Regions from separate parts of the Vibrio tubiashii ATCC 19109 genome, predicted to be linked through region 2. Evidence: predicted binding sites of a transcription regulator. Region 2 holds the regulator's gene; the other holds the start of a gene.
What was found. The regulator PurR, encoded in region 2, represses purine synthesis genes. The targets are predictions, from matches to a motif close to TNANGNAAACGTTTNCNTNA.

Region 1 (6,338 bases), 1.2 Mb from region 2:
TCGGTATCTCATGTGAGTAAGCAATTAGCTCAGCTTGAATCATCGCTGGGTGTAAAGCTTGTACAACGTACCACGCGAAGCTTTACGCCTACCGAGGCTGGGCAAAAATTTTATAAACATTGTGCTCAGTTGGTTTCGATAGTTGGGGAGGCTCAGCTAGAGGTTGAAAGCCAGCGTGATGAGGTAGCAGGGCTAGTGAAAATTGGTTTGTCGCAATCTTTTGGTACTTTGCACATCATTCCTGCAATTGATGAACTGCGCCAGCAATATCCTAATCTTCAGGTTGAAGTGCATTTGTTCGACTACAAAGTAGATATGCTAGAAGAGGGGTTGGATCTGTGGATTACCAACAATGAACATCTTCCAGAAGGCTATGTGGCTCAGCGCTTAGCGGACTCGCAGTTTGTTGTGGCAGCCTCTCCTGATTATTTAGTTAAGCATCAAACCCCAAGTCACCCAAGTGAACTGACGGAGCATAATTGCCTGATTTATCGAAGCTGGGAAAGGGATTATACACGATGGTCATTTAGCAGCCCTCAAGAACAGTTGAGTATTAAAGTCTCTGGGAATTATTCGGTCGACTTAGCAGAAGCGGTACGTGATGCCGCGGTTGCAGGGTGGGGCATCGCTTATCTAGCGACTTATCTTATTGGTGATGAGTTTAAAACCGGGCAACTTATCCAGCTGTTTCCCGATTGGAACGCTTCGCAGAGCATGCCATTTTACGCAGTCTATCCAAGTCGTCGTTTCTTACCTAAGAAGACGGTAGCCGTGATCGATTTTATAAAGCAGAAAATTGGCAACCCGTGCCATTGGGATAAGAAACTAGCGCCCTATATTCAAAGGCCCTGACTGCGGCATCTTGGCAAGAATACTTTTTCGTACTCCATAAACATAATTTCCATTTGGAAAATATAGTAATAAGCAAACGTTTATATGCTTAACTATCAATGAGTTATCTGTGTGGTGGTTTTTTAAGCTATGCAGAATACATCCAGTTAACAACTGTGACTTGCATCTCATTTTTAGATGGCTAGACTCCGACGCCATTCTTGTTCCCCCTTCTGTCGGATTCATGTTATGAACTCAATTCTTGGTGTTGTAGCCATTCTATTTACCGCTTGGCTGCTCTCTACAAATAGAAAGAAAATTAATTTTAGAACAGTATCGCTCGCGTTTGCATTGCAAATTACCTTTGCGCTATTGGTGTTGTACGTACCAGCAGGCAAAGAAGCGCTGAACAGCGTGACAGGCGCCGTCTCCAACCTTATTAACTATGGTCAAGAAGGTATCGCTTTCTTGTTTGGCGGCTTGGCAACAGGTGGCTTTACGTTTGCAATCAACGTTCTTGGCATCATCATCTTTTTCTCGGCGCTGATTTCTGGCTTGTACCACATTGGGCTTATGCCAAAAGTGATCAACCTCATTGGTGGTGGGCTGCAAAAGCTATTGGGTATTGGTCGTGCTGAGTCTTTGTCTGCAACAGCAAACATTTTTGTCGGCATGATTGAAGCACCGCTAGTGGTAAAACCGTACTTAAAACAGATGACGGACTCGCAGTTTTTCGCTGTTATGTGTGGTGGTCTTGCTTCCGTCGCTGGTGGCACCTTAGTTGGTTACGCGTCGCTAGGTGTGGATCTCAACTACCTGATTGCCGCGGCGTTTATGTCGGCTCCGGCAGGTTTACTGATGGCAAAGATCTTAGTACCTGAAACGGAAACCATCAGCCCAAGCACTGAGCTTGATAATGCCGAGATGCCGAAAGCGACCAACGTCGTTGAAGCCATGGCTGACGGCGCAATGTCTGGTTTACGCATTGCCGTCGCTGTTGGCGCAACCTTACTTGCCTTTATCAGTGTGATAGCGATGCTTAACGGCATGCTAGGGTGGGTTGGCAGTCTAGTTGGAGTAGAGCTGAGTTTTGAGCTAATCCTTGGCTACCTGTTCGCGCCAGTGGCGTGGCTACTCGGCATTCCTTGGAATGAAGCAATCACTGCAGGTTCGTTAATCGGTAATAAAATTGTTGTGAACGAGTTTGTCGCCTTTATCCAATTAATGGATGTCAAAGCACAACTAAGTGAGCACTCACAAGCTATCGTAACCTTTGCACTGTGCGGCTTTGCTAACATCTCAACTATGGCTATGCTCATCGGTGGCTTAGGAAGCCTAGTGCCTGAAAAGCGTCCATTCATTTCCAAATACGGCTTCCGCGCCATTGCGGCAGGTGTCATGGCAAACCTAATGAGCGCATCAATTGCTGGTGTGATTCTTAGCCTTTAAGAGGCGAGGGCGGACTTCGTCCTTCGGGAACGGGCTTCGCCCTATGGAAAACTAGACGGGACTTATTAACCACAGCGGAACAACTTTAGTTATCCAGTTACCCAAAACAAAAAGGGCAGATATCACTCGATATCTGCCCTTTGATTATTTATGGCGTCTTAGTACTACTTCTTAGTATGAAACTGCTCACAAGCAAGCATGGTGTTCTCAATTAGGCTTGCTACCGTCATTGGTCCCACACCGCCTGGTACTGGGGTAATAAAGCTTGCGCGCTCTTTTGCGTTGTCATAATCAACATCACCAACTAGCTTGCCTGAATCTAAGCGGTTAATACCCACATCGACCACTACTGCACCTTCTTTGATCCAATTGCCAGGAATAAAGTTTGGTTTACCTACTGCAACCACAACTAAGTCAGCTTGGCGAACATGACCTTCTAAGTCTTTAGTGAATCGGTGACAGGTTGTGGTCGTGCAGCCTGCCAATAGTAGCTCAAGCGTCATAGGGCGGCCGACAATGTTTGACGCACCTACAACAACCGCATGCATACCACGTAGGTTGATGTTGTAGCGCTCTAGTAGAGTGATAATGCCTTTAGGCGTACAAGAGCGGAGTTTAGGAATACGTTGAGCCAAACGACCTACGTTGTATGGGTGGAAACCATCGACGTCTTTTTCAGGGTGAATACGCTCAAGGACATGTGTCGCATCAATACCAGCAGGAAGCGGTAGCTGAACAAGAATCCCGTCGATCTCAGCGTCACCGTTTAGCTCATCAATAAGAGCCAGTAGCTCTTCTTCTGTCGTCGTTGCAGGAAGGTCAAAAGATTTTGAGACAAAGCCAACTTCTTCACATGCACGACGCTTACTGCCGACATAAACTTGAGAAGCCGGATCTTCGCCGACAAGAACCACTGCTAGGCCAGGAGCACGCAAGCCAGCTTCTTTACGAGCTTTTACGCGGGCAGCAACTTCTGAGCGAACAGTTTGGGAAATTAGAGTTCCATCAATATTTTGAGCGGTCATGACTTTCCTTTAATAAGAATGGCGAATTATTTGCAGCGCATTGTCGCAAATTATTTGACGAACATCTATAAGCAAACGTTTGCTTTGTGGTGTTTTTAATCAAAATAGAATTCTGTGACCTTTTTTTAGTCAGTCAGATCATAATGTTACTAAAAGCCCTTGTTTTAAGAATTCGAACTCGTATAATCCTTTCCCTGTAGCGCGCCCTTAGCTCAGCTGGATAGAGCACGTCCCTTCTAAGGATGTGGTCGTAGGTTCGAATCCTACAGGGCGTGCCATTTATTCTAGAAACCCGATAGCTCATAGAGTTGTCGGGTTTTTTCGTTTTGGTGCTTTCCAACTTGTCTTTCTCACGTCATTAGGTAGTCGATTACCGCCATTTTCAGCGCTTGATATCGAGTCAATGTTGATACGTGAATGCTCTTATTTTTCAGTTGTTTGCTCAAGTATCGTTCAATGTACATCTCTTTAATGAATGTCTGCTGTTTTAGGTTTGGTTTTGTGAATGTTTATAAAGGTTTGTTTTTGTCAGTAATTGTTTGATATATAAGCATAAAATGGATTTTTATAATGATTAATTTGTAACAGCGTTTAGGCTCATGTATCTAATTCTGCGGCTAGTGATAGGCTTTAATATGTCAGCCTTTTAGCTTCCAATCGAAAATTAGATGACAGATGTAGTTAGATGGCGGACAAAAAAGATTTAAGTGACAAGCGAATACTTATCGTGGAAGAGAACAGTATGTTGTCCTCGTCGATAAAAAACATGCTGAAAAAAATGGGTGGTGCAGAAGATAAGTTGCACAAGGCACAAAATGTCATGACCTTTAAGCAGCTTGTTAACCAGCATCGCTTTGATCTGATCATCTGTTCTTACGCGAGTAAGAAAAAAATAGTCGGCCCTAAATATCACTACTTGTATCAGCAAAGCCGAGCTTACTCGCGTGACTGCTCATTTGTTGTGATTGCCAACAGTGGCGATGATGAACAAAGCCGAGGGGCAGAGGAGTTAGAGCCGGACAATATTCTTGGTCACCCTTTTAACTACAATCAGTTTAAGCACCTTATTGCTAGCAGCTTAATTAAACGCTCGATTTTGGCGACTGTGCATAAGAAGCTCGAAATTGGTTTATATGATGACGTGATTGAAATTTGCAACCGACAGTCAAAGCGTAAGGGGATTGAGTGGCTAGACTTTCACAAAGTCGTTGTTGATTGTTACGTAAAACAGAATAAATATGACTCAGCTTTACTTGTTCTTAAGCAGCTAAGCAAACAAGTAAAGCATCGTTGGCCACTTGTAAAACAGATTTCGCTTCATAATGAACTGGGAAATGAGGTGGAAGCGCTAACCTTAGCTCACGAATATGAGCTTCTTGGCTATCCTGATGACCCTTTGGTTTCGCAGATCACCGCTCGTCATTCATTGCTTGATTGTGATTTAGACAAAGCGGTTAGGGTAATGATCAAGCTTTCAATCCGCTACCCACATATTGTGCATCTAACACTTAAGTGCGTGATGCTATGTATTATGCTCTCGGACTATCGAAAAGCGTCGATGTTTCTCGCCAAAATTGACTATGACTCGGTGCTAGATGACGAAGAGTTGGTGTTTATTGAGGAACTGAGACTGTTTCTCGAAGCACTTATTGCCATCAAAACACGCAACAAAATGAATCCGGCGACATTGAAAACGTCTCTAAAGGCAATTTTGGCTATTCAAGAGAATGAGTTAATCGATAGCCATAAGTTTTCAAAAGGCCTGTATCAGCTCTTACTGCAAGTCAATGGATTGAATCCTGTTTGCTCGCCAAAGCGTCTTGAGTTGCTGTACAACCAAACTAAGCTAGAACATCGCAAGTTTGCTCTACTTGCAGTAGCACTTCATATTGGCTGCTTAGACTTAGCCAGAACTTGGTTGAATGAGCTAAGGCTACTCAATTCAAGCAAGAAAGATATTGCGATGACGATTAGCTGCATTGTGCTTGATAAAGCCGAAGCAATATTGAGTGTTAAGGCGCAAGCAATGCAGCAAGCGACAGAAAAGGCGTCGTTAGGTCGTGTGATTGATGCTTTAGCGATAAAGGCCAAAGAGGCGCCTTATTTTATCAACCATCACTCTCATTTTATTAACGCCATGCTGAAGTTTAAGGTGTCTGATAGCAGCAATATCGAGTTGCTTAAAGAGCAATTTCCTGTGAGTGTAGGGATTGTTATCGAGAACTTGATAAAGCAAGACCCGATGCACCCGAAAGTCACACAGATCCAAAAGGCAAAGCGTATTGTGCAGAAACGCCTTCAGACTCCGCTTCACGCTTAATCTTGAAGTTTGGTGAATAGTTGCTCAGACATCGATTGAATACTGTACTTACGTAAGGCTTTTCGGTAGCATGTCGTTCCTTTAACAAATTCTAATAGACTAAGCTCAAGCTTGGCACCTTACGCTCAGAGAACATGCGCAGTATCCATACCAAAATTAAACCTGAATTCGAGCCGTTACTGGCGGAGCTCGCTCTTCATGCTTTACTCCATTTGCGTACTAACCATACTGCGATCGTTTTAGGTAGCAAATCTCGCTCTCAAATCAACGATATTCTTTCTGCATGGCTAAACAAAGCCGCCAACAGCAAGAAATATAAGCCTTTCAAAAAGAAGGTGAAATCGCTGGTCAGTCATGCGCGTTCTCAGCGACTGGACATGGAAGCCATGTTGGGCAATTTGCTGACACCCATAGAAGGGGATGAACTGCCACACCTTGATAGCTTTTTGCTGTTGGTTAATACGCTCGAAAAAGAGCTCAACACCACAGTGCTTGTCTCAAGCCCTGAAGCTGTCGACTTACAACACAACAGCAAAGGGTGCTTGCTTTGTGTGCTTTCTGCTGATCTCAATGCCCATTTCAATAATCGTAATCGCTTAGTCGCGAATATTTCGATGCTGTTTCGTGGCACTCACGGAGAGAAGCACTCTTTCCTCCGCACAATATATTCTTCATCTCTGTTTGATCACCATATCGAGTTTGAAGATGGTGAC
Region 2 (6,338 bases):
ATTGACGTAAATCCCCCTATGTTTATGGTACTCTCCGTAACCAATTTTATTGCTGAGTAAACCCTTTTCGATATGAGTGATACCTTGCTATTTCACAAAACCTTTACCCATCCCACAAGTGATGAATGGGTAGTCTTTGTGCATGGCGCAGGGGGAAGTTCCTCAATTTGGTTTAAGCAAATCAAAGCGTATAAACAGCATTTTAATCTATTACTTATCGATCTTCGTGGTCACGGTAAGTCGAATCAATTGATCAAAGAGCTAATGGCAAACCGCTATACGTTTCAAGCGGTGACAATGGACATTCTTAAGGTGCTTGATCACTTAAAGATACGTTCGGCTCATTTTGTTGGTATGTCTCTCGGCACGATAATTGTTCGAAACCTAGCGGAACTTGCAACAGATAGAGTCAAGTCGATGGTGCTAGGTGGCGCTGTAACGCGATTTAACGTCCGTTCGCAGATATTGGTTAGGCTAGGTGGCATGTGCAAACACGTTATCCCTTATATGTGGTTATACAGCCTTTTTGCTTATATTGTGATGCCGCAGCGTACTCAGAGGGAATCAAGGCACTTATTTATCCGCGAAGCAAAGAAGCTTTGCCAGAAAGAGTTTAAGCGTTGGTTTATTCTCACTTCGGAAGTTAACCCACTGATGAAGTATTTTAAGGATAGAGAACTGCCAATCCCAACGCTCTATTTGATGGGTGAGAAAGACTATATGTTTATTCAACCTGTGAAAGAGATGGTCGCAGCACATCGTAAAAGTAAGTTACTTGAGATTGCCGATTGCGGCCATGTATGTAACGTCGAGCGACCAGAAGAGTTCAATCACCATTCAATTTCATTTATTCAGCAGCAAATTGAAGCGCCTAAAATCGGTTAAGGTGCTGCTTGTCCGCATTGCCAACATGCGCCAAATTGAGGCTCGTTCATTTCCCCGCATTGGTTACAAAGCCAATTACTGCCAACATCTGCATTGTTAAATTGTTCGATAACCGTATTGGCATGCTTGGCTTGTTCTGGGTCAAGTAACCAGACATAAGGTTCGCTACTCTCGCCAAAAGGTATTTCACCTTGGAGCCCAAACACGCCTTCACCGCGAACTTCACAGTCAATCTGTTGAGACTTAAGAAGCTCACAAACAATGTGAGCTTCGGTAGGCGTCGATGCGGAATAGATCCTCATTAAGCATTTCCATTTGATGTTGAAGGGGAGCTCTTAATTTTAGCCATAATCCATTTTGCAATGACAGGGAATAAGCCGAGAAGTGCAAAAGAGGCTAAAACGGTTGGAGATACGATACCCGACAAGCTGTCTATTTGAGCCAGTTGAGTACCAGCATTCAGGTAAACCGCAGTTCCTGGCAACATACCGAGTTGACTCACCAAATAGAATCGAGCCGTCGCGATAGGTGTTAAACCCATTAACAAGTTGATGAGGAAGAATGGGAACACTGGAATTAATCTCAGTGAGAACAGATAAAATGCGCCATCTTTTTCAACGCCTTGGTTGATGGCATTGAGCTTTTCACCAAATTTGCTTTGTACCCAATCACGCAATAAGTATCGGCTGCTCAAAAATGCGAGTGTTGCACCTATGGTGCTAGCGAAAGAAACCAGCAGTAAGCTTGTCCAGAAACCGAAAAGGGCAGCACCCAAAAGAGTCACGACCGCAGCGCCAGGAATCGAAAAAGCGGTGATGGCAACATAGGCGATAAAATAGCTCGCCGCGGCGATAGTAAAGTTGTCAGCAATAAATGCCGCAAGCTCAGCTTGCTGGGCTTTGGCATTGTCTAGCGTGAGATACTGGCCAAAATTGACGCCAAGTAAAACAATCAATGCGACGAAAACAATTCCTAGGATGATCTTTTTATTCATGTTGAGCAGCTCCATTTAATTTCATGGATATCAAATATTAGTGTTACTAGACAAGACAGGGAAAGCAAGCGACAAATTTCAAGGTGGCAGATAAAAAACAATAAAAAAGTCAGCACTAAGGCTGACTTCTTCTAGATATATTGTTTTAGATTAGCTAACTTGCGTTAACAGTTCCTGACGTCGGCTTTGTGGGATAACCGACCAGTGCGTGCCTTTAATAGCACCTTCTAAAGCCCAGAGAAGTTCGATGTTAACATCGGCAGAGTGTGTAGACTGGATAGCCTTAAAAGCGTGTACGGCGCCCACCTCTTCTAAGTTTTCGACAGTGTCTATGCCTGCTTTCTTAAGCATGCGTTCTGTCGCTAGCCTTAAATTAGGAAGATCCTTCAAGCGATTCGGTTTCGCCTGCGATTGGCATTGTTTCTCTTGGTTTGCGGCTTTTAACGCGACGCTAGCAATCTTTAACGTTTTACCTGCGTCTGCTGCCCAGTCATCACAAAGCGCAAAATACTTTGTCACGACGGGAAAGCCGCGTTTTTTGTATACGTAAGGTTCTAGCCCTTGAGACTTAAATTGTTTAGCGAGAGCCGCGTCCGCGCGTACGTGAAGCTTATCGTTGACGACAAGTGCGAACATAGTGTCATCAGCAAAAATGCCAAAGCCACCAAACATTGAGCGAGACTTGATATGTCCTAACTGCTCAAATAAACGCATTGAGTCTTTTAGTATTGGTTTATCCATGCTGTGTTTTCTCGGTGTATAAGTATACGCCACCAATGCAGGTCCGAGAGATTAGCAAAATTATGCAGAGACATTGTCAGTAAGGTGTCATACGAGTGCAAGTAAAAGCGGTATGACAGTTTGCATATTCGCCATCGGCAACCCCGCTACCAGACAATAAATTGTTTAAGGCCGGAGGCTTTGCGTCCCATCCTTTCGGAATGGTTTGCCCTGTTCGTGGCATTAATCGAACACTTTAAGAATAAATAAATTCTGCGCAGAACATCACGTTTGTATAGGATAAATGTGACATTGGTTCAATAAATAGAGGGGAGATATACGCTTAGCCAATAGTACGGCTACTAGCTAAGCGTCTGAGTTAAGGTTATTTATTTAGATTACGAACGGTATTACGCTCAACAATCTCTGGGTGCATCTCAAACACGCGTTTTTCGTGCTCTTTGTCTTTAATTCGCTCAAGAAGAATTTCAAAGGCATTCTTACCAACACGACGTTTTGGTTGGTGAACCGTTGTTAACGGCGGAGAGAAGTACTCGGCCAGTTCAATATTATCGTAACCAATTACGGAAATATCTTGTGGGATTTGAATGCCTTTTTGTTGCAGGCGGCTCATTAAACCAAGTGCCATGGTGTCATTAAAACAGAACACGGCTGTTGGCTTTTTATCCATTGCAACAATTTTATCTGCCGCCAATACCGCTGTATCACATTCGAAGTTACCTTCAAGAATCCAATCTTCATTTACCGGTAGTTCCGCTTCGGCCATGGCACGCTTAAAGCCACTAATACGCTCAACACATGCTGCTTTTTCGAAGTGACCACTTAAACAAGCAATGTCAGTGTGACCACGTTCAATTAGGTATTTGGTTGCTAAGTAGCCGCCTTCTTCTGAGTTATCGATGATCTTATCTGCTTGAGAACTCTCTGGGCCCCAATCCATAACTACTTTTGGAATATCTTTGTGGCGATCAAGCATTTCGCTCAGCTCTTCAGTCAGATCTGAACACATCACTAGGATGCCATCTACACGCTTTTCAGCCAACATGCGAATGTAGTCGCGTTGTTTTTCATAGATGCCGCCTGTATTACACAGAATCAAGGTGTAACCTTGGCGGTAACAGTAGCTTTCTACGCCGTCGATAACTTCTGAGAAAAATAGGTTCGTCGATTGTGTCACTAACATACCGATTGTACGAGTAGTGTTGCACTTAAGACTACGAGCAACTGCACTCGGTGCATAATTAAGCTCGGTTACCGCTTCCATCACTTTTTCTTGTGTCGCTTCGGCAACAAAGCGTGTTTTGTTAATCACGTGAGACACAGTGGTTGTTGAAACACCAGCAAGGCGAGCAACGTCTTTAATAGTGGCCATAAATTTTGTCCTGTCGATGACTGCCACGAGAATATATTCAGTTTAGAATAAGTTGGCAGAAAGTATCAGAAACACAAAAACCGCTCTTATTTAGCGGTTTGTATTTGAATAGTTCATTTTTATCGTTTGCGGTCACGATTTTAGACCGCAATCCGACTTAGGGCAAACACATTTCTTCGAACTGACCTGTGTCAGTTCACATTGTCAGACTCTATTCACCGATTAAGTATGTGCAATCTAACTCTAAGAATGCCACTGTGAGAGAAGCGATCGCCGAGTAAAAACCGAACTCATCGAGTGTTTGACACTTAGCTGAAAACTTAGGGGTCCAACTTAGAAGGTGCTGACGAATGAAGCCCTCTTGCTCGATCAGTGCTTCTTCAATATGACGCTCTTGCTCAAGCTCATTAGAGCGAATGATGAGGTTGCCGAGAAAATCCAGCTCAATGGCAATATGGTCAGCAGGTTCATTTAAGCCTTCATCGACAGCAACACCATGCTCTAGCATTAACGCTTCCATCTCTTTCGCTGGTTTGTCGTTAAGCAGGCCAGTCTCTCCAATGTACATTGAAGCGTAAGGTAGTGCAGAGTCGCGATCAGACTTCAAAAATAGATCACAAAAATCAGCGGCAAGCTCTAGTTGTGCATCTTCGCGATCGATAAGGCGATTGAGTGCATCAATGACACGATCAATCGACGGCTTTAGATCGGCATTCTCGCCAAGGCCAGTAAGGAAAGAGCGGATTTGAGCTGAATGGTACTGTTCAAGGTTCTCTTCCGTTAATTCTTTGGCGTAAAGGCTTGAAAGCCACCAATAGATTTCCGCACGTTTCTCGTTGAATGCTTTGATTTCTTGCATTAGGTATCACTCCCAAAATAACTACCTATTAGTGTAACTAATAAAAATGAATAGCGGTAATGGCTTACGTGACAATAAAAGACGAATTATGAGCATTTATTAACAAAGGCGGCGGTTTTGTCTTGAATCAATAAAAAATCATCTTTCTCGTTTTTAAAGTGATAAATACTAGAAATGTTACTATTTATGAATAGAATAAATGATAGAACTATTCCCAATGCAAATTAAGTGGTGCAGATGAGTTATCACGTACTAGTAGTAGAAGACGACGTAGTGACTCGCAGCAAGCTCGTTGGCTACTTTCAGAATGAAGGTTACCAAGTCAGCGAAGCAGAAAGCGGCGAGCAGATGCGAGACATGCTACAAAGCAACGCGATTGATTTGGTGATGTTGGATATTAATCTACCCGGTGAAGATGGATTAATGCTAACTCGCGAACTTCGCAGTCAATCAGACATTGGAATTATCCTGGTAACAGGACGCACGGACAGCATCGACAAAATCGTTGGCCTTGAAATGGGCGCCGATGACTATGTCACTAAACCTTTTGAATTACGCGAGCTATTGGTTCGAGTTAAGAATTTACTGTGGCGAATTTCCGCTGCACGTAACTCGTCAGGCTCTGACAGCGCAGCGAAGCAAGATGATAATGTTGTTCGCTTTGGTGAGTGGACGTTTGACGTTCAGCGCCGTGCACTGAGTCGTAACGGTGAGCCGGTTAAGCTGACTAAAGCAGAATATGAACTGCTAGTGGCTTTATCCTCTTATCCGAATCAGGTTCTCAGCCGTGAACGTATCTTAAATATGATCAGCCACCGTGTTGATGCACCAAACGATCGCACAATTGATGTCTTGATTCGTCGCATGCGAGCAAAAATGGAATTCGATCCAAAGAATCCACAAATTTTTGTCACCGTTCATGGCGAAGGCTATATGTTTGCAGGTGACTAAATGTTACCGCGTCAACAGACATAAAAATACCGAGGCTTGACTCGGTATTTTTCTATCTAGGATTCATAGTTTACTTGGTATCAAACTTTGCTTTCAGAAGCTTGCAGCGCTTGCTCTTCATAATCTGACGCCCAATTCCTAAGCGTTTGCCAAATTTGACCTAAGGTTTCGTGCCAATAACGCTCGGTTTGCTCCAAATACACCGCTTTAGGTGTGTATTTAGCCCATGCTTGTGTAACTTTATCATGCGCAAGGTAATTGGTAGGTGCAGGGTACGGCTTTAATCCTGCCGAGTAGAATTCATTCAGAGCACGCTCCATATGACTGGCTGACGTTACAACAACCAGCTTTTTGGTATTAACGAATGCTGCCGCTTGTCGAGCTTCTTCCCAAGTATCTTTGGCGGTTTCTAACAGAATAATGTCAGATTTCGAGACGCCAAGGGCGAGAGCCACTTTCGCCATCATACGGGCATTGCTCACTTCAGAGCCGCCCGCATAGCCAGACAAAATCAATTTAGACCCAGGGTAAATTCG

Region 1: a site for PurR is predicted at 3,373-3,392, ahead of folD (bifunctional methylenetetrahydrofolate dehydrogenase/methenyltetrahydrofolate cyclohydrolase FolD). Genes of this name have one in related genera too.

The regions. Positions count from the first base shown of each region.
Region 1 covers NZ_CP009354.1:2,302,197-2,308,534, reverse strand. Annotated here, with positions in the region: gene IX91_RS10370 (LysR family transcriptional regulator) at 1-852, shown strand, start outside; gene IX91_RS10365 (NupC/NupG family nucleoside CNT transporter) at 1,081-2,280, shown strand; gene folD (bifunctional methylenetetrahydrofolate dehydrogenase/methenyltetrahydrofolate cyclohydrolase FolD) at 2,445-3,305, opposite strand; tRNA gene IX91_RS10355 (tRNA-Arg) at 3,507-3,583, shown strand; gene IX91_RS10350 (response regulator) at 3,991-5,625, shown strand; gene IX91_RS10345 (DUF2913 family protein) at 5,760-6,338, shown strand, end outside.
Region 2 covers NZ_CP009354.1:1,134,887-1,141,224, forward strand. Annotated here, with positions in the region: gene IX91_RS05165 (alpha/beta fold hydrolase) at 73-885, shown strand; gene IX91_RS05170 (putative signal transducing protein) at 882-1,187, opposite strand; gene IX91_RS05175 (TVP38/TMEM64 family protein) at 1,187-1,879, opposite strand; gene IX91_RS05180 (TfoX/Sxy family DNA transformation protein) at 2,030-2,620, opposite strand; cyclic di-GMP riboswitch class I at 2,754-2,840, opposite strand; gene purR (HTH-type transcriptional repressor PurR) at 2,985-3,992, opposite strand; gene torD (molecular chaperone TorD) at 4,204-4,851, opposite strand; gene torR (two-component system response regulator TorR) at 5,089-5,802, shown strand; gene elyC (envelope biogenesis factor ElyC) at 5,883-6,338, opposite strand, start outside.